3 regions of the Arthrobacter sp. D2-10 genome follow, and region 2 is predicted to be linked to each of the others. Evidence: riboswitches for the same ligand, from Rfam matches in the RefSeq annotation. Region 2 holds a riboswitch; each other region holds the start of a gene.

Region 1 (7,180 bases), 1.1 Mb from region 2:
TCGACGGTCACCATTGCCGACCACTCCGGCTGCGAGTAGATGTCGATGGTCTTGATGGGCGAGCCGTTGGACCGGGCGAGGAGGGCAGCGGATCCGGCGGTGGAGCCGACGTCGACCGCTCCTGCGCGCAGCGCTTCGTTGGCCTTGTTGGATCCGGCGGACTGGATCCAGTTGACGGTTACGCCTTCGTCTTCCAGCTCGGCTTCCAGCCAGCCCTGGTCCTTGATGACCAGGCTCAGCGGGTTGTAGGTGGCGAAGTCGATGTTCAGTTCGGTGGCCGATTCACCGGATCCCGCCTCTTCGGTGGAGGCGGCGTTCTCGCCGGCGAGGCAGCCGGTCAGTGCGAAAGCGCTGCTTGCGGCGAGCGCTACGGAGACGACGGCACGGCGGGTGAAGGGTGAGCGGGTGCGGATCATGATTTTCCTTTGCATGGACGGCAGCCATCGCGCGGACGGGCACGACGGCGGAACAAGTGGTGGGTGCGCTAGTGGCCTTTGACGCCGAGAGTGGCGAGCAGTGAGCTCCGCATTCGACCGAGCTCAGCCGAATTGCGGTCGCGGGGGCGCTCGCCCGGCACGGTGAGCACCTCGGTGACGGATGCTCCGGGGTGAGCCGGGTCCGCTGATTTGCCGAGCACGATGATGCGGTCGGCAAGCTGGAGGGCTTCGTCGACGTCGTGCGTGACGAGCAGGACCGTTGTGGGCTGCGCGCGGTGGATATCGAGCAGGAGGTCCTGCATCTTCAGGCGGGTCAGTGCGTCCAGCGCACCGAATGGCTCATCGAGCAGCAGTACACCTGGGTTGCGTGCGAGTGCCCGGGCCAGCGACGCGCGCTGTGCCATGCCGCCCGAGACCTCACGGGGGCGGTGCCCGGCGAAGTCGGCTAGCTCGACGAGACCGAGGAGCTCCGTGACTTTTGCCTTGCCGGCTGCGGCGCTGGTTCCCTTGGGCAGTCCGATTGCGATATTGGCACGCAGGGAGAGCCAGGGAAGGAGGCGGGGTTCCTGGAAGGCGAAGGCGCAGCGGTCGTCGATCCCGTTGACGGCGGTGCCGTCGATCAGAACCTTGCCGCCGGTAGGTGAGTCGAGGCCGGCCGCGGCCCGAAGCAGGGTTGATTTTCCGCAGCCGCTCGCTCCGACAATCGCCAGCACTTCACCGGCGCGAACCTCGAGGTTGATGTCCCTCAGGACCACATGCTCAGCGCTGCCGCTGCCAAAGGAACGGACCAGTGAGGAGAATGTCAGGGGAAGGGCTTGCTTGCCGGCGGCGCCGGGTTGTGTCTTCCGGGACGCCTGCTGCTGTGCACTCAAAAGGGTACTCATGAAACACTCCATCGCTCCTGGCAGTAGCACCCGTTCCCCTGCGAATAGCAGGTAAGGGTTGCTGCGGCGTCAACGATCCAGGTCTCTCGGCCGCTCGGGATGGTGAGCTTCAACTAAACGACTTTCTGAGCCTTCGGCGCAACATGTGTCGTAACAAAACGCGTTCCGCCAGTCCCGAGGGCGTGCCGAGGGTACTCGAGCGGCCAGTCCACCGCCCTAATTTTCCTTAGGCAGTGATGGGCAGGAGGTCGGTCTTGATCTGGTGCTCGAGCGGTTCGCCGTTCGTGAACCGCCGTAACTCTTCGATGGAGGACTGTGCCAGCCGGGCAAGCTCCGACCCCAACGAACCCGCAATGTGGGGAGTGAGCAACACGTTCGGCAAATCGTACAGCGGAGAGTCCATTGGCAGCACGGACGGCGATGTGACATCGAGAACGGCGAAGATGTCACCGGTCTGAAGCCGCTCGGTGAGCGCTTGTTGATCTACGATCTCTCCCCGCGCCGTGTTGATGAAGGTTGTGCCGGCCCGCATAAGGCCGATGCGGCGACGATCGATCATGCCCCGTGTTTCCGGGATGGATGGCGCGTGGAGTGATACCACGTCGGCCCAGGGGAGTAGTTCGTCGAGCTCTTTCAACTGCACGCCAAGCTGGTCTGCCTCCGCTTTGTCGACGAAAGGGTCAGCGACGGCGACTTCAAGATCGTAGGCGGCGAGCAAACGGATAACCTGCCGCCCGATGCGTGAGGCCCCGATGATTCCGACCCGCTTTCCGAAGTTGCCGAGTCCGGGGAAAAGCTCTTCGGGAGATACTCGGCCACGGTTGGTTCGAACAGCATCGGCCAGCGGCAGGACACGCTTGTTGGCCAGGACGATCATCGCCATGGTGTACTCCGCGACGGGAATTGCATTGACCGCAGCCGCAGAGCTGATGGCGATGCCACGTTCCCAGCATCCCTGGCTAATCACTCCCTTCACCGTCCCCGCCGTGTGGAAAACGGCGCGGAGTTTCGGAGCCGTGCTGAGCACTTCCTCGTCGACCTTCGGGCTTCCCCAGCCTGTGATCAGTACGTCGATGTCCGAAAGTATTGTTCGAACCGCTGGGTCCCGTAAATCCTCGAGCGGTTCACGCGAGACGAGGTCTACGACTTCCGCCAGCTCATCCAGGACTGAGCCTGGAAAAATTCGGTTCACAGTGCTGCGGGGCATGAAGAGCGCACCCCTCAGGCGCCGTGAATCTTTCTCCGCAGCACCTGGTTCAGGAATCTGCGAAAGCGTCGCATCCCTCTGCAGCGCGCTCATCCCTTCAGTCCCTGGGTAGCGACACCGCTGATCAGGAATCGCTGGAAAATGATGAAGAAAACCAGAACCGGTACCAGGGCCAGCAGGGCCATCGCAATCTGGGCCCCGTAGTTCACCGCGGACGTCTGATCGACGAAGAGGCGAAGCGCTACCGGCAGGGTGTAGAGATCAGGCTTCTTCAGGTACAGCAGTGGGCCGAGGAAGTCGTTCCAGCTGCCGATGAACGTGAAGATGGATGAGGTGACAATCGCCGGTCGCATGAGAGGCAACATGATTGCTGCGAAGATGCGGCCGTGGCCGGCACCATCGATTTTCGCTGCCTCGTCGAGGTCCGGGGGGAGATTTCGCATGAACTGCACCATCAGGAAGATGAAAAATGCTTCGGTCGCCAGGAACTTCGGCGCCAGCAGCGGTACCCAGGTGTTGATCATGTCGAGGTTATTGAAGACGACGTACTGGGGAATGATCACCACGTGGAAGGGCAGCAGGAGCGTAGCAATCATCAAGGCAAAGCAGATGTTCCGTCCCGGGAAATTGATACGAGCGAACGCATAAGCCACCACCGTGGTTGAGAGGATCATTCCGACGACGCTCAAAACCGCTAGCGCGAGAGAGTTGCCGAAGAAGGTCCAGAAGGAGACGCCGCCAATTCCAGCGAGGGCCGCCGTCAGGTTATCCAGAGTGAACTCCTCCGGCAGCAGATTGACGTTGCCGACGATCTGATTCGACGGTTTGACGGTCGAGAAGACCATCCAGAGGACCGGATACATAGTGATGGCAATGAGGGTCAGCGCCACCGCGTGGAAGCCGATCCTGCGGAGTATTGAGCTTCTGGTCTTCATCGGGAATCGCCTCCGTAGTGCACCCAACCCCGCGAGGTGCGGAACATGATCGCGGTGATGATGCCGACCACAATCAGCAATAGCCAGGCCATGGCGGAGGCATACCCCATGCGGAATTCGGTAAAGCCCTGCAGGTAGAGGTAGAGCGTGTAGAACAACGTGGAGCCGGCGGGTCCACCCGTTCCGCCCGAAATGATGAACGCCGAGCTGAACACCTGGAATGCCGAGATGGTTTCCAGAAGAAGATTGAAGAAGATGACAGGCGACAGCATGGGCAGCGTGATCTTCAGGTACGTCCATATGCGCCCGGCACCGTCCATAGCGGCCGCTTCATACAACTCGTGAGGGATCTGCTTCAGGCCTGCAAGGAAGATAACCATCGGGGCCCCGAATTGCCATACAGCGAGCAGGATCAGCATCGGCATGGTCATGTTCGGGTTTCCCACCCAGCCGCCCGCTGGGAGGCCGAACAGCTGGGAGATCCGGTCCACGACCCCGTCATCGTTGAACATCGCCCTCCAGACAATGGCAACGGATACGCTCGCGCCGACAAGGGAGGGCAGGTAGAACATCGATCTGTAGGCTCCCTGGCCGCGATGCGAGCGGTTGAGGAGGGTAGCGATGGCAAGGGCGGCAGCCAGCTTGATCGGCGTGCCGACCAACACATAGATCACGGTGACCTTCACCGACTGCAGGAACCTCGGGTCGGAGAACAGTTCAACGAAGTTGTCGGTGCCCACCCAGGTGGGTTCGCGGAACAGGTCGTAGTCCGTGAACGCCAGGTAAAGGGATGCCAGCATGGGGCCGGCCGTCAGCGCGAGGAAACCCAGCAGCCACGGAGAGAGGAAAATGTATCCTGCGCGTACGTCCTCTGGACGCCAGCGGCGCTGCTTTCGTGGCGCCGGCTCGCGGGAACCGTCTGAACGGCCCCGTAGCTTCTCATCGGTGAGAGTCATGCTTCTACTTTCTGGATGGTGCGGGGAAGGAAAATCAGCGGTGCCGCACGGACGGCCTGGATTTGTCCGTGCGGCACCGCCAGCTTCGGTCAGGACCGTCCGAGGGCCGATTCAGCCTCGTCGAACCACAGCTGAGCTGCGTCCGCGGCGTCGACGGCGTCGAACGCGAGGTCCTGGTGAATCCGCACGAAAGCTTCTTCCATGGAGCCAAGACCCTCGACCGGCGGCGGGGCCGCTCCGGACAGGTCCTCTTCAATGGAGGCTTCGTACTCGACAAGCTGGGCGTCCAGGCCCTCGGCTGCCATGCCTTCCACCGCGGAAGACGACGACGGCACGCCGCGCGAAGCCCCGAAGATTTCTCCTACCTCGGGCGAGTTGATCAGGAAATCGATGAACTCGGCGGCCTCGTCCGGGTGTTCCGAGTTGGCGCCGATCGCCATCATGAGACCGGGCTTGAGAAACATCGAGCGGTCGCCGCTGTCTGAAGCGGGGACGGGGAGCATGCTCAGTTCCGGTGCTGCAGGCCCCTCAGAGAAGCGCACAAGGAAGTTGTCCCAGCTGATGTCCGTGGCGACCTCGCCCGATCCGAGGGCATCCACACCCTGGAGCTGTTCGAGCCGCTCCGGCGGGAGGACCGCATTCGCTTCGCGAAGGGCCTCCCCGCGCGACCACCAGCGTTCCAGATCTTCAGGGGCGAAACCCAGCTGGCCGTCAGCGGTCGCGAACTGCTTGCCTTCCTGCTGCAGCCACATCTGGAAGGCCCAGAAGATCGCGGTGTAATCCATGGCCCCGTAGACCTGCGGGTCCTTCGATGCTCCTGCTTCGGCGACTTCAGCAAGGAACGCATCGTACTCGTCCCAGGTGAGGTCGGCCGACGGCGCTTCGACGCCCAGCTCGGCCAGCAGCGGGTCGTTGATGAGGGTGGACAATGTGCTTGCCGCCGAGGCGATCGCGTAGGTCTCACCTTCGACCTCGCCGGCAGCGGCAAGGGTCTCGTTGATGGTGGACGTATCGATGACATCGCCGATGTAGTCATTGAGCGGCACCAGCTGATTGGTTGACGCGTACTGGTTGATGTACGCGAGGTCCATCTGGATGACGTCGGGAAGACTGCCGCCCGCCGCTTCGGTATTGCGGGCTGTCCAGTAGTCACCGAAGCCGGCGAACGTCGTCTGGATAGTGACGCCTTCGTTTTCTGCCTCAAAGAGGTCGATCGCTTTCTCGTACCTCTCGGAACGGCTTGCGTCACCCCAGAAGGAGAGCGTCAGAGTGACCTCCTCTGCGCCGCCACCACCTTCGGAGCCGCCGCCGGCACTGCAGCCGGACAGCAGCAGGCCGAGGGCAGCTACGCTGGCGGCCCACTTGAGTTTGGGTGGAGCGGCGGTATGAGTCTTTCGCAGTGCGGACATAGGAGCCTCCTTGCTCGTGGCCTGAAACGGTACAACGGGATCTACTGTGACAGACGACACTGCAAGGGCTGTCTATCCGAACAAAAACGGACAAGCCGAGAAAGCTAGGGCTTCCCTGCCCCGCAGGAGGCCCTCACGGTCAGCCGCGGCAGCAGTTGAAGATGCCGGACCGGTCGGCCTGCGTCTTTCGCCTCCATTCGCTCAAGCAGGAGCCGCAACGCTCCCCGACCGACTTCCCGACGCGGCGGCGTGACCGCGGTGAGCGGCACGTGAGCGAACTCTGCGAGCTCGTCGTCATAGGCGACGACGGCAAGATCCTCCGGAACACTGATACCCATGCTGTCGGCCAGTTCGACCAGCTGCGCCGCATGATGGTCGGTATGCACGAGTACGGCCCGGGTGCCGGAGGTACGGCACTCCTCGATGAGCTCAGCAAGGGCGACATTCAGGGCGCGCGGATCATCGTCACCCTTGGGCAGCACGTGCACGGCGGGGTCCTCGATGCCGAAACGCTCGACCGCCTGGAAATACCCCGCCTTCACCCAGCGGGCAGTGGGTGTCCTGTCGTACAGTGCGAGCCTGATGCGGCGGTGTCCCAGCTGTGCCAAATGACGCACGGCGAGCGACGCCCCATGCGCATGATCGCTACGGACATGCTCGAACTCGTGGCCGATCACCAACCCGTCCACAACCCGCTCCAGCAAGACCACAGGAACGGGCAGGTCACTCAACCAATCAACCAGCGACGAGACATCTTCCGGAATCGTCGGAGCCAGAATCAATCCCTCGACGCCCAGGGCGAGAAGCCGTTCGACGCGGGCCTTTTCTATCTCCCGGTCGTAGTGCGAGAGACCCAGCACCAGCCGAACGCGCCTGCTGGCAGCCATCGACTCCATCCCGCGCACGACTTCCGGGAAATAGGACGTTGTGGAGGGCACAAGAACACCGACAAGCGTCTGGCTGCTTTCCGGCGGGCGGCGGGCCTTCACGACGGCGAGAGCCCCGCCATGCACTTTGGTCAGTAGCCCGGCGGCGTCCAGTTCAGCGATGTCGCGCCGGATTGTCACGCTATTTACACCGAGCTTCTCGGCGACGTCTGCCGACCGCACCGTGCCGTGCAGCTCAATCTCCCGAAGGATATGTTTATGCCTGGTGCGCGGCAGCATCGTCGATACCTCACTCATTAATGGACCTCCTCGTGCACGAAAATGTTCGTTTTGTTTCGTGCACTAACAAGTGTGCGCCCGTGCGGACCGGAATGGGTCCGCACGGGCGTGGTGGCTAAGACATTCACATTCTGAGGTTGCTTGGCAGCTTGTCGCCGATCAACGCAAGGTTCTGGATCGCGGCCA
Region 2 (7,180 bases):
ACGGTCTCCACGCCCCACCGCGGAAGGATCTCATTCAGGATGACGAAGCAGGACCCGAACAGGCTGCGGGATGCGACCACCCGGTCCCCGGCAGCCAAAAGCGCGCCGAGTGCAGTGAAGACAGCGGACATGCCGCTGGCCGTGGCGAAGCACGCTTCCGCTCCCTCGAGCAGGCGCAGGCGTTCCTGGAACATGGCGACCGTCGGGTTGCCGTACCGCGAGTAGACGAAGCGGTCCACGTCACCGGTGAACGCAGCTTCGGCCGCCGCAGCGGATGAGTAGACGAACCCCGAGTTGAGAAAGAGCGCCTCGGACGTTTCCTCGAAGTTGGACCGGGCCAGCCCGCCGCGAACGGCGAGAGTATCCGGCGACCAGGCAGCGACGTCGTCGTCTGTCTGTTGAATGCGGGGATAGCCGCCGTTTCCGGCGACCGGCTCGCGGTTGACCGCCGGAGAGAACGACGACGGCGTGGGCTCACTCACCGGGGTTGCCCTGCCCAGCTGCCGGGACGGCAGCACCGGAACCGGAGTGGGCAGTGGTCGCCAGGCCGCATGCCTGCCAGCCGCCGTCGGCTTCGAACCCGTGGATCACGTTGTACGCGGTGTGGCCCGCGGCGGCGGCGCTCTGCGCAGCCGCAACCGAGCGGACGCCGGAGCGGCACAGGAAGAGCAGTTCCCGCCCCTTCAGGCCGTTGAGCTGGTTGAGGAACGAGACGTTGCGGCTGCCGTCGGACCGGTTCCATTCCAGGAACAGCGGCACGGTTCCGGCGTCGGTGAGGTCCGGGACCCCGACGCTCTGCCACTCCTCGACCGTGCGGACGTCCACAAGGACGGCGCCCTTGCTGACGCGTTCCACCGCTTCTCGGGGGGTGATGTCGCCGGCGTAACCGTTGCCGGAGCGGACCTGGGGGGTTGGATGCTGTGACACTGTGTCTCCTCACGCTGTGCACGTTGGTGATCGTGGATCCTGATCGGTGTGCCGAGTAGTCACCTGAGGCACCCCGCCGTGAAAGAGGGTTGCCGGCCAGCAAGTCAGGGCTTTGCGCTGGCGCTCGTTACTCCGGTTTGAACGTAGCATCGGCGGCGGCAAACCTGCCATGCGCGGCCGTAACGTGCGGTAACGCCATGCCCTCCTGATCCAGCCCGGTCAGGAGACAGCGTCCACCAGCGCGCCCAGCTCCTTCGTCAGTTCCGGCGATGTGGCGACCGGTTTTCCGTCGATGCTCTCGACCTCCGCGAGCAGCCGGACGCTGGAAATCAGCCAGACCCCGTCCGCGGTCAGCAGGTCTTCAGGAACGAGAGGACCGTAACCCAGTTCCCAGCCGGCCTCGCGGGCGGTGGCGAACAGCGCCCCCTGCGAGGTGCCGGGGAGGATCCCGCTTTCCAGTTGCGGCGTAATGAGTCGCTTGACGCCGTCAGCAACCCGGGCAATGAGGACCGTCGATGTGGGTCCCTCGAGGACCTTGCCGTCGGAGGACGTGAAGATGACATCATCGGCGCCGTGCGCCCGCGCGTATCGCAGGGCAGCCATGTTCACGGCGTAGGAGAGCGTTTTCGCTCCCATCAGCAGCCAGGGCGCGCGTTGGGCCACCGTGCTGTCGTAGCCGCGGTCGAGCAACAGCACCTTCAGGCGCTGTCCGCGCAGTTCCTTCGGCAGCGGAGAAACCTGCACCCAGGCGGTGGCTCCCGCTCCTTCCTCGCCGCGGGTGGCAACGAGCTTGACGACCAGTTCGCCGTCGTCGTCGGCTTCCGCAAGTGCAGTGGTGATGGCTCGTTCCCAAACGCTCGACGCCGGGACGTCGAGTTCCAGCGCTTCGGCGGACGTGGCGAGGCGCGCCAGATGCGCCTGCAGCTTCCGGGGGGCGCCCTGCACCGCCAGCATGGTCTCGAAAATGCCGTCCCCGCGGGTGATGCCCGTGTCGGTGACCTTGAGCTGCGGTTGCCCTGCGTCGGCGATGCGGCCGTCGGGATAGGCGGAGTCGAGGAACACCAGAACAGTCATGCGCCCAAGCCTAGTCACTCAGGAGTCCGAGCCGCTTCCCTCGTTCAATCCGCGCTGGGCCCAATCTGCCTCGTCGGAGGCTTCCTCCGGGAGTGGATCGGTGGCATCCGGTACCTGGTCGGGGGCGTAGTCGATGAGGCCCGCGTCGACCCGCTCCTGCTCGGTGGCTGCCGCCAGGGCATCATCGTCAAGGCGTTCAGGTTCTCCGGCATGGCCCTGGTAGATGCGGTTGGGAAGGAACTCGTTGTCCGGTTCCTGAACGTCATCCAGGTTCGGGGTGTTCTCATCGTTGGAGCTAGTCATGACCGTTCTCCTTCGTCGCTTCTTCCGTGATCCGTTATATGGTTCCACACCGGGTAGGGGGACGGAAGGGCCCGTACAGCAACCAATGGCGGCGGGCGGTCACTCGGGAAAAACCGATCCGAGCGCGGAGAGCACCCCGAACGCCTTGGTCCGTACTTCTTCCCACTCGTCCGCGGGGTCCGAATCGGCTGTGATCGCGCCGCCCACGCCGAGCGTGAGGCTGGTGCCGGCGTCGTCGTCCTGCACGACAAGGGTACGGATGACGACGGCGAGGTCCGCCGCGCCATCGAGCGAGAAGTACCCGGCGACACCGGAATAGACGCCGCGGGGAGCACCTTCAAGCCGGTCAAGGATGGCCATGCTGCTGATCTTCGGGGCGCCGGTCATGGAGCCGGGAGGAAAGGCAGCAGCGACAGCTTCAGCGCGGGACGAACCGGGCCTCAGCCTCGCGTCGATGGTGCTGACCATCTGGTGGACGGTCGCGTACGTCTCGATGTCGCAAAGGCGGCTCACTGTGACGGTTCCGGGGGTCGCGAGGTGGGACAGATCGTTGCGCAGCAGGTCAACGATCATGATGTTCTCGGCCCGGTCCTTGGCGCTGGTGCGCAGGTCCGTCTGCAGGGCAGCGTCTTCCTCGGGGTCGGGGGAGCGGCGCCGCGTGCCCTTGATCGGTTCGGCGCGCATGCCGCCCGACGCGTCCAGCCGAAGGAACCGCTCGGGCGACGTGCTTGCGACGGCCATCCCGGGGAAGACCAGGTAATGCGCAAACGGTGCCGGGTTGGCCCGGCGCAGCGCAAGGTACACCTCCAACGCATCGACCGGTGCATCGTCGTGCCCGTTCAGGGCGGTGGTCAGGCACACCTCGTAGGAGTTGCCGTCGGCAATCTCGGCCTTCGCCGCGCGGATCTTGTCCAGATACTCCTCCCGCGTATCGCGCACGGTGAAGCGGTGCGCGCTGGTGTTCGACACAGTGGAGTTCGGCACAGCGGAGTTCGGTGTGGTGGATTCCCGTTCGGAGAGCACGACGGCGCGCGCCCGTTTCAGCCACGCTTCCGCGTCTGCGTCTCGGGAATCGTCATGCAGGGTGAGCAGGTGGGAGCGCTTTTCCTGATGGTCCAGGACCACGGCCCGGCCGGCGAAAAGCAGGGATGCATCCGGAACCGGACTTGCCTCCGGCGTGCGGCCGCCGGTTTCGCGCTTCAGCTCATATCCGAGGTAGCCCAGCCAGCCGAGAGCGAACGGGCCCGGGTACTCCGCGGGCAGTCGAACCGCTCGGCGACCCCACACGCCGTCCAGCCAGCGGAAGAAGGGACCGACGATCCGGGCTGTGACCGGGCCGCTCGTGACCAGGGTGGTCCCGCCGGTGTGTTGCGCAGTCTGGCCGAAGCGCCCGCCGTCGTCGGCCAGGATCGAGAAGCGGTTCCGGCCGTGCGGGTCCTCCGTGGCGGAACTGTCAAGCCATGCGGCGGAGGTGGACCCGGCGTATAGCTCGCGGAAGACGCGGGCAGCATCGGGCAGCAGGTCAAGGGTTTCCACTTGCAGGGTCAGGCCCCGGCGGGCAGCCCGTTCCATTGACATCAGGGACTCGCATTGCGGCAGCCCGGTGAGCGCGCGGCGCAACTGGTCGGGAACCGAGTTGCCCCGGTGTCCCTGCACCAAAAGGTCCGCATGCGGCGCCGGGTGATCAGCTGCGAGCCACTGCTCTTCCTGCTCTGACCACCGCTTCCAGAACGGGGCATAGGTGTCGCCGTCGCGGTTCAGGGCGCTGGTTCGGCGGAGGTCGTCGTCGGCGTCGATCCAGATCACCACATCGAGGTGTTCCCGGGCAGCTGCGCACGCCGCCCCGACACCCTCGACCAGCACGATGTCCGCGGGCTGCGTGCTGCGGGCGCCGCCGTCGTCGTCTGCGGTCCAGTCCCACGCCGTCCACCGGGCGGGGCGCCCTGCCGCCAGGGGTGAAAGCACTGTGCGAACATAACGGTCCATGCCGTCCGCGAGGCCGTCCCAGCCGGGGTAGATGTCCTCGAGGTGGAAGAGGCTGACGGTGTGATGTTCCCGCAGCAGGGCGGTGAGCTCTACCGCGAGGGTGGTTTTGCCCGCGCCGGACCGGCCGTCCACGGCGATAATGAGCGGAACGACGGCGTTCGCGGACTTGTGTGCCATACGTCAGGCGAACGCCAACAGTGCACCGACGGCGATAAACAGGCTCCCGAAGATGCGGTTGAGCAGGCGCTGGCCGCTCGGACCGCTGGTGAACCGGCTGAAGGAGCGGGCAGCTGCCGCGAAGAAGAGCCACATCACCAGGACATCGATAACGACGACGGTGCCCGCCAGCACCCCGTATTGGCCGAGCAGCTCCTGGTCAGGCCGGATGAACTGTGGAACGAAGGCAAGGAAGAACACGATGGCCTTCGGATTGAGGAGGTTCACCCAGAGGCCGCGCCGGAACATTGAACCCGCGCCTTCGGCATGGAGCATTGCCGCCTGCTCGGCCGGGACGGGACGCTCAAGGAACTTCCGGATGCCGAGATACACCAGGTAGGCGGCTCCCGCGTAACGGATGACGTTGAAAGCCAGCGGCGACCCGGCCACCAGCAAACCGACTCCGGCCGCAACGACGGCGATGTGAACAAGGAGAGCAAGCTGCTGGCCGAGGATGCCCCACATGGAGCGCCGGAATCCCACCGTGAGCGAATTGCTCATGGTGTTCACGGCGCCGGCACCCGGCGTAAAGCTGATGAGCGCCTGGGCACCAACGAGTGCCAGCCACAGCGAAAGAGTCACTGAATAATCTTAGGGCTGTCCACCGCGGCCTCCTTCCCCTGCCACCAGCTCACCGTCGCGGCTGCGCCCTGCTGAAGGGGCGTGGGTTTGAGGCCCAGGAGCGCCTCGCTCCGTGAGGAGTCCATGACGAAAGGGTTCTCGAACTGATAGAGCAGCTCCTTGAGTTCCCGCAGGTCGCCCGACACCACTCCCAGCGCACGGACCATCCGGCCCGAAATGGGCTTCGTCCGAGGCTCAGCCACCCCCGCGGCGCGGGCAAATCCGCGGGCCATCTCACGCAGGGTGGGAGCAGCGGCCGTCGGCGCGTGCAGGAGTGAGTTCCAGAGCTCGTCCCGCGCGGCGGCGGCGATCATCGCCGCTGCAAGGTCCGGAACGTACGTGAAGGAGTGCGGAAGGTCCGGGTTCCCCAGCGGCCGGATGGTCTTTCCGGCGAGCACACGGGGGACAATGCGCTCGCCGGCATGGGCGGTGCGGACGCGTGGTCCATAGAAATCCGACGCCACCACGCTGACCGTCGCCGTGGATGATGCCTCGCGCTGCTGCAACAGCGTGGTCCGCACGCCTCGCTTGCCGCCGGCGGCGCCGCGGGAAGACGTTTCGGTCATGACTTCACCGGGCCGGTCATAGGAATACAGACTCTCCGGAAAGACGACGACGGCGCCTGCTCGCCCGGCCGCCTCCAGGACCACCTGCTCGGCCCGTGGGAGCTCGGACTCCCAGGCAGCGGCGGTGTAGGCGGAGCCATGGATGCAGTGGAAGACGGCCGACGCGCCGTCGAACGCCTGCTGCATCTGCCGGTAGTCCGACGCGTCAGCGCGGACGCGTTCAATGCCTGGCATGTCAGGACCGCTTCCGGATCTGGTGAAGACGCGCACGGTGTCGCCTCGGCTTGCCAGGTGTTCGGCGATGGTCCAGCCGACCGGCCCCGCACCGGTGACGGCAAATAGCTGTGTCATTGGTTGCTCCTGGTGGTTGTGATGGAAACGTGGTTGTGATGAAAAAGAGAGCAGTGCTCTCGCAATCAGTTTGAGCGGCTGGAGGGCTACTGTCAAGAGCGGTGCTCTCTTTTGTTGACACCGCTCTCACGGTCGGAAAGCATGGGCGTATGACTCCAACTCCGAGGGAACGTGCGCGCGCTCAGACGATGGAGGACATCACGCGCATTGGTCGGGAGCATCTTGTCGTGCACGGGGCTGCGGCATTGTCGTTGCGTGCCATCGCGCGGGATCTGGGACTGGTGTCTTCCGCGGTGTACCGCTACGTGAAGAGCCGGGACGAGCTCCTCACTCTCCTGGTGGTCGATGCCTACACCGAGCTCGGCGATGAGGTGGACGCAGCAGTGGCGGAGCTGGCGCCATCGGATCATGCCGGGAAGTTCCTGGTGCTCGCGCGCGCGGTTCGCCGCTGGGCTGTGCGGGAGCCGGCCCGCTATGCCCTGCTGTTCGGCAGTCCTGTGCCCGGTTATCACGCTCCGGCAGAGCAGACCACCGGCCCGGGTACGCGGGTCATTCGGGCACTGGTCCGCATTTACGACGACGCCTACCGGGCTAACGGCAGGGGTGGGACGCTCCCCGGCAACTTGCCGGGTGTCCCCGCCGAAGGCATGCTGCCGGCGGATCTGGCACGCATCCGCGAGGAGATGGGCCTGGCAGCGGATGACGACCTCATCGTGCGGGGAACCCTCGTGTGGGCCTCGCTCTTCGGCATCGTCAGCTTCGAGGTCTTCGGCCAGTATGGCGAGGGCACCTTCTCGGACCCGGAACAACTCTTCGAGCAGCACCTTGCGGTGCTGAGGAGCGTCGTAGGTCTTTAACTTCAGTTATCGGTCCCTCATCACAGTTGTCGCTCTCTGATGACAGAGGATCACCGGGCAGCGTGGCCGCGGGCGAGCTCTTCCAGCACGAACTGCACGATCCCGGGAACGGCGTCGTGAATCATCTGCCACGTGGCCTCGAAATCGGCGCTGTCCCCATACCAGGGGTCGTAGATGCCAAGCTCGGAGATCGGCGTGCCGGCCGTCGACGGGTCGAATTCGCGCAGCATCCGCACCCTGCCTCGGCTCTCCGCATCGGGAGCCTCAAGCTTCAGATCC
Region 3 (7,180 bases), 1.6 Mb from region 2:
GATGAGTGCCGCCGTCGTGCCCGTTTCTCCTAGCCGGGGCGACACCGCCCAGATGACCGCCGCGACGGTCAGCGCTACCCCGATCACACGCATCGGCGTGATGACACGTCGACCGCCCGGCCCGATACCCATCCGGTCAACAGCGAGCCCGCTGAGCGTCTGGCCCATCACGGCGGCAACGGTGAACAGCGCCACTCCGAGGATCGAAATGGTGAGTGCCTGCGAGAAAACGAACAGTGCGCCGATGGTGCCGGCCGCGAGGTAGATGCGGGGAAAGCGGCGCTCCCGTACGGCGGGAATCAGCTGCGCGAACCCCGCCCTGCCGCGTGGCAGCAGGAGGGAGATGAGGATCATCAGCACCAGTCCGGTTCCGAAACTGATGAGTGCGGCGGCAAGGCCGTCCTTGAGAGTTTGTCCGAGGGCGCCGTTGATCCTGCTTTGGAGCGGGATAGCCACTCCGGCGGCGACCGCCAAGGGAAGACCGACGACGGCGGGAAGGTGGCGGGCGCGAGACACCCGTTAACCCTAGGTCACTGATCCGCGAGGAGCAGGTGCGGAGGGCAGGCATGATGGAACTATGAGCAAAGACACTGAGGTTCCGATCCGCGATTCAATGATCAGGCTGGGCCAGCTGGTCAAACTGGCCAACCTTGCCGAGGACGGCGTAGAGGCCAAGGAACTCATCGAGAACGGAATGGTGAAGGTCAACGGCGAAATTGAGGATCGCCGGGGACGGCAGCTTCATGCCGGAGACTCGGTCACCGTCAACGGCGTTACCGTGACCGTGGTGTCCGGCTGACCCCTGGCACAACCATCTGCAGAAATTCCCGGACGTGACCCAGCTCCTGGGCGTTGATGCTGTGGTACATCCCTGCGTAGAGCACCTTGGTGAGCTTCGTATGGCGGTTCAGCCAGCCGTGGGTGAACTCGATGCGATCAGACGGGATGACCGGGTCTTCCTGGTCGCGGCCCCAGAAAAATGGCACCGGATTCGCTTCGAGCGCTTCGTCTTTGAAGAACCCACTGTCTTCAGCTGGGACGACAAAACCCGAAAGCCCGACGACGGCGGCATAGTCGGTGGGGCGGGCCCGCAGCATGGAGCTCGCCACCGCCATGCCCATGGAGAAGCCGAGCAGGGTCACGCTCGAATGGGGTTCCTTGATGGTGTCCACCCAGTCAATGACGTCCTGAACCGCTGCGGTGACCTTGTCCACGGAGTATGCGGTGTCCTGCATCAGGGGGAACCAGGTGAAGCCTGGACCCTGTGCCACCGGTGCGCGGACGGATGCCACCGTGAATTCATCGGGGAGGAAGTCCAGGATGCCCATGAGGTCTTCCTCGTTTGCCATGTGCCCGTGCAGCAGCACCAGCAGAGGGGTGCCGGCACGTGAGTCTTCGGGCTTCGACCAGACAACGACGGGTTCTTTTCCGGAAGCCGGCACAGCGTTGCCGTCAGGCGAGGGAAGAGTGGTCATTGCTCCATGGTGGCATGATTCGTCCGGCGGCCGGGAACCAGCGTTCGCGTAGCCTGCCCTTGCTTGGCAGGATGGCGGAGTGACCGAGACACAGGAGAAGTTGAACGAATACCCCCATCCCTGGAACCGTTATGTCGCCCTCGGTGACTCCTTCACCGAGGGCATCGGTGATCCTAGTCCTGATAGTCCGGGCGGCTTCCGCGGCTGGGCTGACCGGGTGGCTGAAGAGCTGAGCCGGGGGCATGACAACTTCGCGTATGCCAGTCTGGCGGTTCGCGGCAGGCTGCTGCAACAGATCATCGACACGCAGGTCGAACCGGCCGTCGCGCTGAAACCGGATCTGGTGACCCTCTCGGCCGGTGGGAATGACCTTTTGAGGCCGGGAGCAGACCCTGATCGTCTGGCGGCCAAGCTCGACGGCGCTGTGCAGGTGCTGGGTTCACAGGGCGCCACAGTCGTGCTGTTCACCGGCCCGGACGTGCGCGACACCGTGCTGGGCGGAATCCGTGCGAAGACAGCGATCTTCAACGAGAACCTGCGCATCATCGCTGCCAGGCACGACGCCGTCATCGCAGACATGTGGGCGCTCCGGCAATTGGTGAACCCTCAGATGTGGGCCGAGGACAGGCTGCACTTCTCACCGTTGGGGCATCACACGATTGCCATGATGGTTCTGGACACTCTTGCCGTCAGCCATCAGCTGCGGCCGCTGGAACCAAAGCCCTTGCCGCCGAAGAGCTGGCGCGTAGCGCGAAGTGAGGACCTTGTGTGGGCGCGCGAGTACTTTGTGCCGTGGGTGTTGCGGCGGATCCGCCACCGTTCCTCGGGGGACGGCATCACAGCTAAACGGCCGGAGCCGACGCCGATCTTCGGGCCGGGGATGCCGCCCGGAGCTGCGAGCTGATCTTGCCGTTGGTCGGACGCTGGGCGCGAAGAAACGCCTTGAGAGTCCCTGCTGCCAGGCGGGGTGAAGCACCTGAAGTCCCGCCACCGGGCAGCGAAAAGCACCTGAAGTCCCGCCACCGGGCAGGGAAAAGCACCCTGTCCCGCTACCGGGCGCGGTGAAACACCCAGAAGTGTCCACTACCGGGGGCGGATATGCGTGCGGCGTTACGGGCGGGTTCTGCTAGAAGGGCGGAGGGGGCTCAGGCAAGGTGGTGTAGGTTTGCCCGCCGATAGAGGTGAGGTGTGGTGTGCCTTGCTCGTCCTGGCCGGCAGGCCAGATGCCTTCGGTTTTGAGCTTGTGATGGAGCTTGCATCTGGGTTTGAGGTTCTCGAGTTCGGTGCGGCCGCCGTGAGCCCAGGGGACGACGTGGTCGATTTCGCAGGACCAGGACGATCGATTACATCCCGGATGAACGCAGGTGGGATTGCTGATCCGGACCCAGTCCTGCAAGTGCTTGGGCGGGCGGTATCTGTCACGGCCGACGCTGAGTACTGCCCCTGTTTCGGGGTGAACCAGAATCCTGGTGAAACTCGGTGCGTGGGCTGCGAGTTTTACTGCGGTGTCCGGATCGATCGGTCCGTACCCGTCCAGCAACCCGTTCGAGCAGCCAGCAAGGTCGGGCACGCTACCACGAGCGTCAGAGCCAGAACCGGAACCGGAGCCGGAGTCGGAACCAGGGCCCGCCGCTGTGGCATCCGAACCGGTGCCGACACTCGCAGCCGCACCGACAACCGTGTCGTTGAGGGAAGCCGGTGCCTTCTGAAGATCGCCTGGCTTCGGGTTCGCACTCTGTTCGGTGGTACGGTGCCAGTCTTCCCGGCGGTGGCCCAGGAGCGTCATGACGGGGACTGTGACGAACACGTTCGCGCCGATGCCCCGGTACCCCGTGCCCTTCTTCGGGTCTCCGGTGCAGGTGTGGGTCAGGACGTCCGCAAAGACATCGGCACGCAACTGCGATAGCGTTCGTGGCTCTTCAGGTCCCTGCAGTGAACGGGCCGCGGCGTCGACCCGGTTGAAGATTCCGTGCGCCTGCTCCGCGGGCAGATACGCGCCCAGCCATGCCATGCCGTCTTGCTCCGGCTGCACGCTCACGTCCCGGTCCTGCACCGCCCGAGCCTTCCGCTCGATGATCGATTCAGGATGCAGCTCCTCCCGCAACCTCCGACAACGCCTAGCGAGCTTCGGCCGGGTCAACCCGCCTGCCGTCTCCAGAATCGTCTGTTCGAATCCGGCCAGGGACTCGGCTGGAATGGCCCCGGATTCCTCGACGATGACCTGTGCCTGGACCTGGCTGATTCTGCCGTCATCGAGCGCTTTCCACGTCCCCGGCAGGTTCTCGGTTAGGCGTAGCGCTTCACCAAGCATCATCTGCGCGGTCCGGGCGGGTACCCGCAGCAGTGGGGCGATCTCCTGCGCAGCCAGCGTGAAACTGAACCGCGAATCCAAGCTTGCGGTCCGGGTGCCCTCCTCCCGGTGCACCCCATGGAACACATCCGCCACCAGGCAGGCCCGCCGGGCTGCTACCCAAGAAGCCAACCGGTCCGCAGCCCGCAGCATGTCAAGAATGTCGCTCAGTGCCCGCGACCGAGTCATCGCACCCGGTTGCCCGGACCTTTGCGACCGCCGTGCGTGCGGGGACGTTGCTTCCGTCAACCGCGACATCAACTCATACGGGGAAGCTTCCTCCACCACAGCACGGGCGTGCGTATCGATGCCGGATTCGTTCAGCCCGTCGATCTCCCAGCCGAAGGCGGCTTCAAAATCATCCTCCGACCAATCCCGAGACGCCTCGGCATACATCTCATCAAGAGCCGCCTCATAGGCGTCCCCACCAACCTCCGCGCTCCCCAACTCCATACAAAACACTCAATCATCCACCACCGACAATTTCGGATCCGGACTCGGAGGCTGATGATCATCCTGCCGGCATTTCCCAACAGCGGACGAGGATGATCTGTTCAGGTCCTCGCAGCACGTTTGAAGCATCTACTCCCGTTGCTCCTGCGTTGCTCTAACTACCGAATGGAGCCAGCCCGAACAGAAGGCCACCCAACCTTCGGGGCTAAGCAGCGCCGTCGTCGTCGTAGAAGGCCGCGTGCAGGGCGGGTTCCAGCTGGCCGATCTCCGTGAGGAATGCGTCATGGCCAATAGGAGAGGTAATGGTATGGACAGCCACATTACCCGGCAGTGCAGACGCCAGCTCGAAGGACTGGGCCGGCCAGTAGAGACGGTCCGAATCAACCGCAGCGATGAAGAATTTCGCTTTCGTGTCCGCCAGGGCTGTTGTCAGGCTGCCACGGTCACGGGCAACGTCATGGCTCATCAGCGCTTCGGTGAGGACCACATAACTGTTGGCATCGAACCGGCGAACCAGCTTATCCGCCTGATGATCGAGGTAACTCTCAACCTGGTAACGCCCCCGTTCGTGCGGCAAGGCTGCCCCGAACGGCTCCTCAAGCCCCTGCGCAGCCCGTCCGAACCGATGGCCAAGCTCCGCCTCTGAACGGTAGGTGATATGCGCGATTCGCCGTGCCAGCCCCAAGCCCGTCTCCGGACCCGCAGATCCGTAGTAATCTCCGCCGGCAAACCGTGGATCCAGCCTGATGGCCTGAACCTGCGCCTGCGCAAAGGCAATCTGCTCCGCTGTGCTCGCCGCACCGCAGGCGATGACGGCGCAATTCCGTACTCTCTCGGGATGGGTGACCGCCCATTCGAGAGCCCGGGCTCCTCCCATCGAGCCGCCAAGCACGGAATGCCAGGTGCTGATCCCGAGCAGATCGGCAAGCAACGCCTCGGCACGCACTGAATCGCGGATGGTGACGAAGGGAAACCGCGAACCCCACGGCCTGCCCTCCGGATCAAGCGATGCAGGTCCAGTCGACCCGTAACAACCGCCGAGCATGTTGATGGAGACCACGAAGTAGCGGTCGGTGTCGATGGTGCGGCCCGGTCCCACCAGTCCGTCCCACCACCCGTCTTCCGTTGATCCCCCACGGGCTACGTGGGAACTGCCGGTGAGCGCATGCTCGACGAGCACGGCATTGGAGGCATCAGCGTTGAGGGTGCCCCACGTCTCATACGCGAGTACGACGTCGGGCAAGTGACCGCCCGTTTCCAGCGTCAAGGGACCGACGGAAAGCCGTTGGACGACGACGCCCTCCACCTTTGTTACCTGGGGATGCGGTTCAACCGTGGTGATGCCTGTCAATCCTGCCGCCTTCAGAGCTCGCGCTTGCTCCTGCACGCCACATGCAGGGCCTGGTCGTCACCCGGGGCACCCCACCGCGAAGGAGGGTTGCCGGACAGCAAGCCGGGGCCGCCGGCGGGCAGAACCCACCGCACTGTCACTCGTGACCTCATACAAGAGAACCCGAAGAGGGCAGGAAACGGCAACTATTGTGACTCGCGGTGAAACAGACGGTTGCGTCGGGGCGCTCAGAGCCGGCGCGGACGCAGTGCTTGAGTGGGGCCGTCTCGTCTATGGGTAACGGCGGCCCCACCCAAGGGGAACACCCATTGGGTGTCCCGGCAGGAAGATCCGGCGGTCTCGGAACCGGCCTCCCTGTGTGACTCAACTATGCGTGGCCGACCTTGGGTTTTACTTGGACCTTCAAGTCCTCTCATTGTGACTTAGGCAACCCTAAGTCGAGGCGTCCATCACAAAGTGCCAAAATGGGGCCATGCGCCTGGATCATGTGTCTTATGCCTGCGAACCCGACGGTCTGACTGCCACTGCGGAGCGGATTTCCGACGCTCTGGGCATCGAATTCGTGAAGGGTGGCGTCCACCCACGATTCGGTACCCGCAACATGATTTTTCCTCTCGTCAATGGTCAGTACCTTGAGGTTGTGGAGGTACTCGACCACCCCGCCTCGGACAAGGCGCCCTTCGGCCAGGCCGTACGCGCGAGGTCGGAAGCGGGCGGCGGATGGATGGGCTGGTGCGTCGCCGTTGACGACCTCGCCCCCTTCGAGGAGCGTCTGGGCCGCAGCGCGGTTCCCGGCAACCGCAAATTCCCCGATGGCCAGGAGCTGACCTGGCAGCAGATCGGCATCAAGGGCCTCATCGCTGATCCGCAGGTTCCGTACATGATCCGCTGGGACGACGGCACGCAGTCCCTCCACCCCTCCCAGGCCCGGCCCGCATCCGTGCGGCTCAGCGCCCTGACTATCGCAGGCTCTGCAGCGCGTGTCACAGAATGGCTTGGCACTCCCGTAAGCCACCCGCTCGATGACGTGGACGTGGAGTGGATCGCTCCCAACGGCACTCCCGGGATTATGTCGGTCACCTTCGAGACTCCGAAGGGCGCAGTCCAAATCTAGCGTCGCCAATAAACGGCTGTGGCCCCGGCTCGTCAGAGCCGGGGCCACACTTGTTTCCGCCATGAAACAGTTTCGATCAGTTCCCGATCCCGATGGCCGAGCCAAACAACGCGAAACCCACAAAACCGGCGATGTCGAGCAGGGCATGCGCCACCACGAGCGGCATCACCCGCTTGGCACGGGTGTAGGCGTAGCCGAAGATCAGCCCCATGATCACGTTGCCGATAAACGGTCCGATTCCCTGATACAGGTGATAGCTCCCACGCAGTAGTGCCGAGGTCACGACAATCGCAGCAACTGACCAGCCGAGTTCCCGGAGCCGCTCGAAGAGATAGCCGACCACGATGACTTCCTCCAGGACTGCGTGCCGGAGCGCGGACAGCACGAGCACGGGCAGGGTCCACCAATAGGTGTCCAGGGCGGTTGGAATGATCGCG

Evidence for each region. A riboswitch is a leader RNA that binds a small molecule or an ion and turns the genes downstream of it on or off. The one in region 2 is predicted to bind S-adenosylmethionine.
Region 1: another riboswitch for S-adenosylmethionine. It lies ahead of M1D74_RS01525 (ABC transporter ATP-binding protein); the one in region 2 lies ahead of M1D74_RS13365 (rhodanese-like domain-containing protein).
Region 3: another riboswitch for S-adenosylmethionine. It lies ahead of metX (homoserine O-acetyltransferase MetX); the one in region 2 lies ahead of M1D74_RS13365 (rhodanese-like domain-containing protein).

The regions. Positions count from the first base shown of each region.
Region 1 covers NZ_CP096431.1:292,348-299,527, forward strand. The annotation lists gene M1D74_RS01520 (aliphatic sulfonate ABC transporter substrate-binding protein) at 1-416, opposite strand, end outside; gene M1D74_RS01525 (ABC transporter ATP-binding protein) at 485-1,321, opposite strand; SAM riboswitch class I at 1,327-1,427, opposite strand; gene M1D74_RS01530 (hydroxyacid dehydrogenase) at 1,548-2,621, opposite strand; gene M1D74_RS01535 (carbohydrate ABC transporter permease) at 2,618-3,463, opposite strand; gene M1D74_RS01540 (carbohydrate ABC transporter permease) at 3,460-4,419, opposite strand; gene M1D74_RS01545 (ABC transporter substrate-binding protein) at 4,509-5,828, opposite strand; gene M1D74_RS01550 (substrate-binding domain-containing protein) at 5,933-7,012, opposite strand; gene M1D74_RS01555 (exo-rhamnogalacturonan lyase family protein) at 7,119-7,180, opposite strand, start outside.
Region 2 covers NZ_CP096431.1:2,847,599-2,854,778, reverse strand. The annotation lists gene M1D74_RS13370 (O-succinylhomoserine sulfhydrylase) at 1-404, opposite strand, end outside; gene M1D74_RS13365 (rhodanese-like domain-containing protein) at 475-927, opposite strand; SAM riboswitch class IV at 934-1,059, opposite strand; gene M1D74_RS13360 (aminodeoxychorismate lyase) at 1,147-2,001, opposite strand; gene M1D74_RS13355 (hypothetical protein) at 2,020-2,304, opposite strand; gene pabB (aminodeoxychorismate synthase component I) at 2,404-4,467, opposite strand; gene M1D74_RS13345 (LysE family transporter) at 4,471-5,088, opposite strand; gene M1D74_RS13340 (NAD-dependent epimerase/dehydratase family protein) at 5,085-6,044, opposite strand; gene M1D74_RS13335 (TetR/AcrR family transcriptional regulator) at 6,194-6,901, shown strand; gene M1D74_RS13330 (low molecular weight protein-tyrosine-phosphatase) at 6,952-7,180, opposite strand, start outside.
Region 3 covers NZ_CP096431.1:1,254,028-1,261,207, reverse strand. The annotation lists gene M1D74_RS05845 (DMT family transporter) at 1-516, opposite strand, end outside; gene M1D74_RS05840 (RNA-binding S4 domain-containing protein) at 578-799, shown strand; gene M1D74_RS05835 (alpha/beta hydrolase) at 774-1,475, opposite strand; gene M1D74_RS05830 (SGNH/GDSL hydrolase family protein) at 1,555-2,379, shown strand; gene M1D74_RS05825 (DUF222 domain-containing protein) at 2,602-4,278, opposite strand; gene metX (homoserine O-acetyltransferase MetX) at 4,484-5,620, opposite strand; SAM riboswitch class IV at 5,645-5,777, opposite strand; gene M1D74_RS05815 (VOC family protein) at 6,102-6,743, shown strand; gene M1D74_RS05810 (CPBP family intramembrane glutamic endopeptidase) at 6,820-7,180, opposite strand, start outside.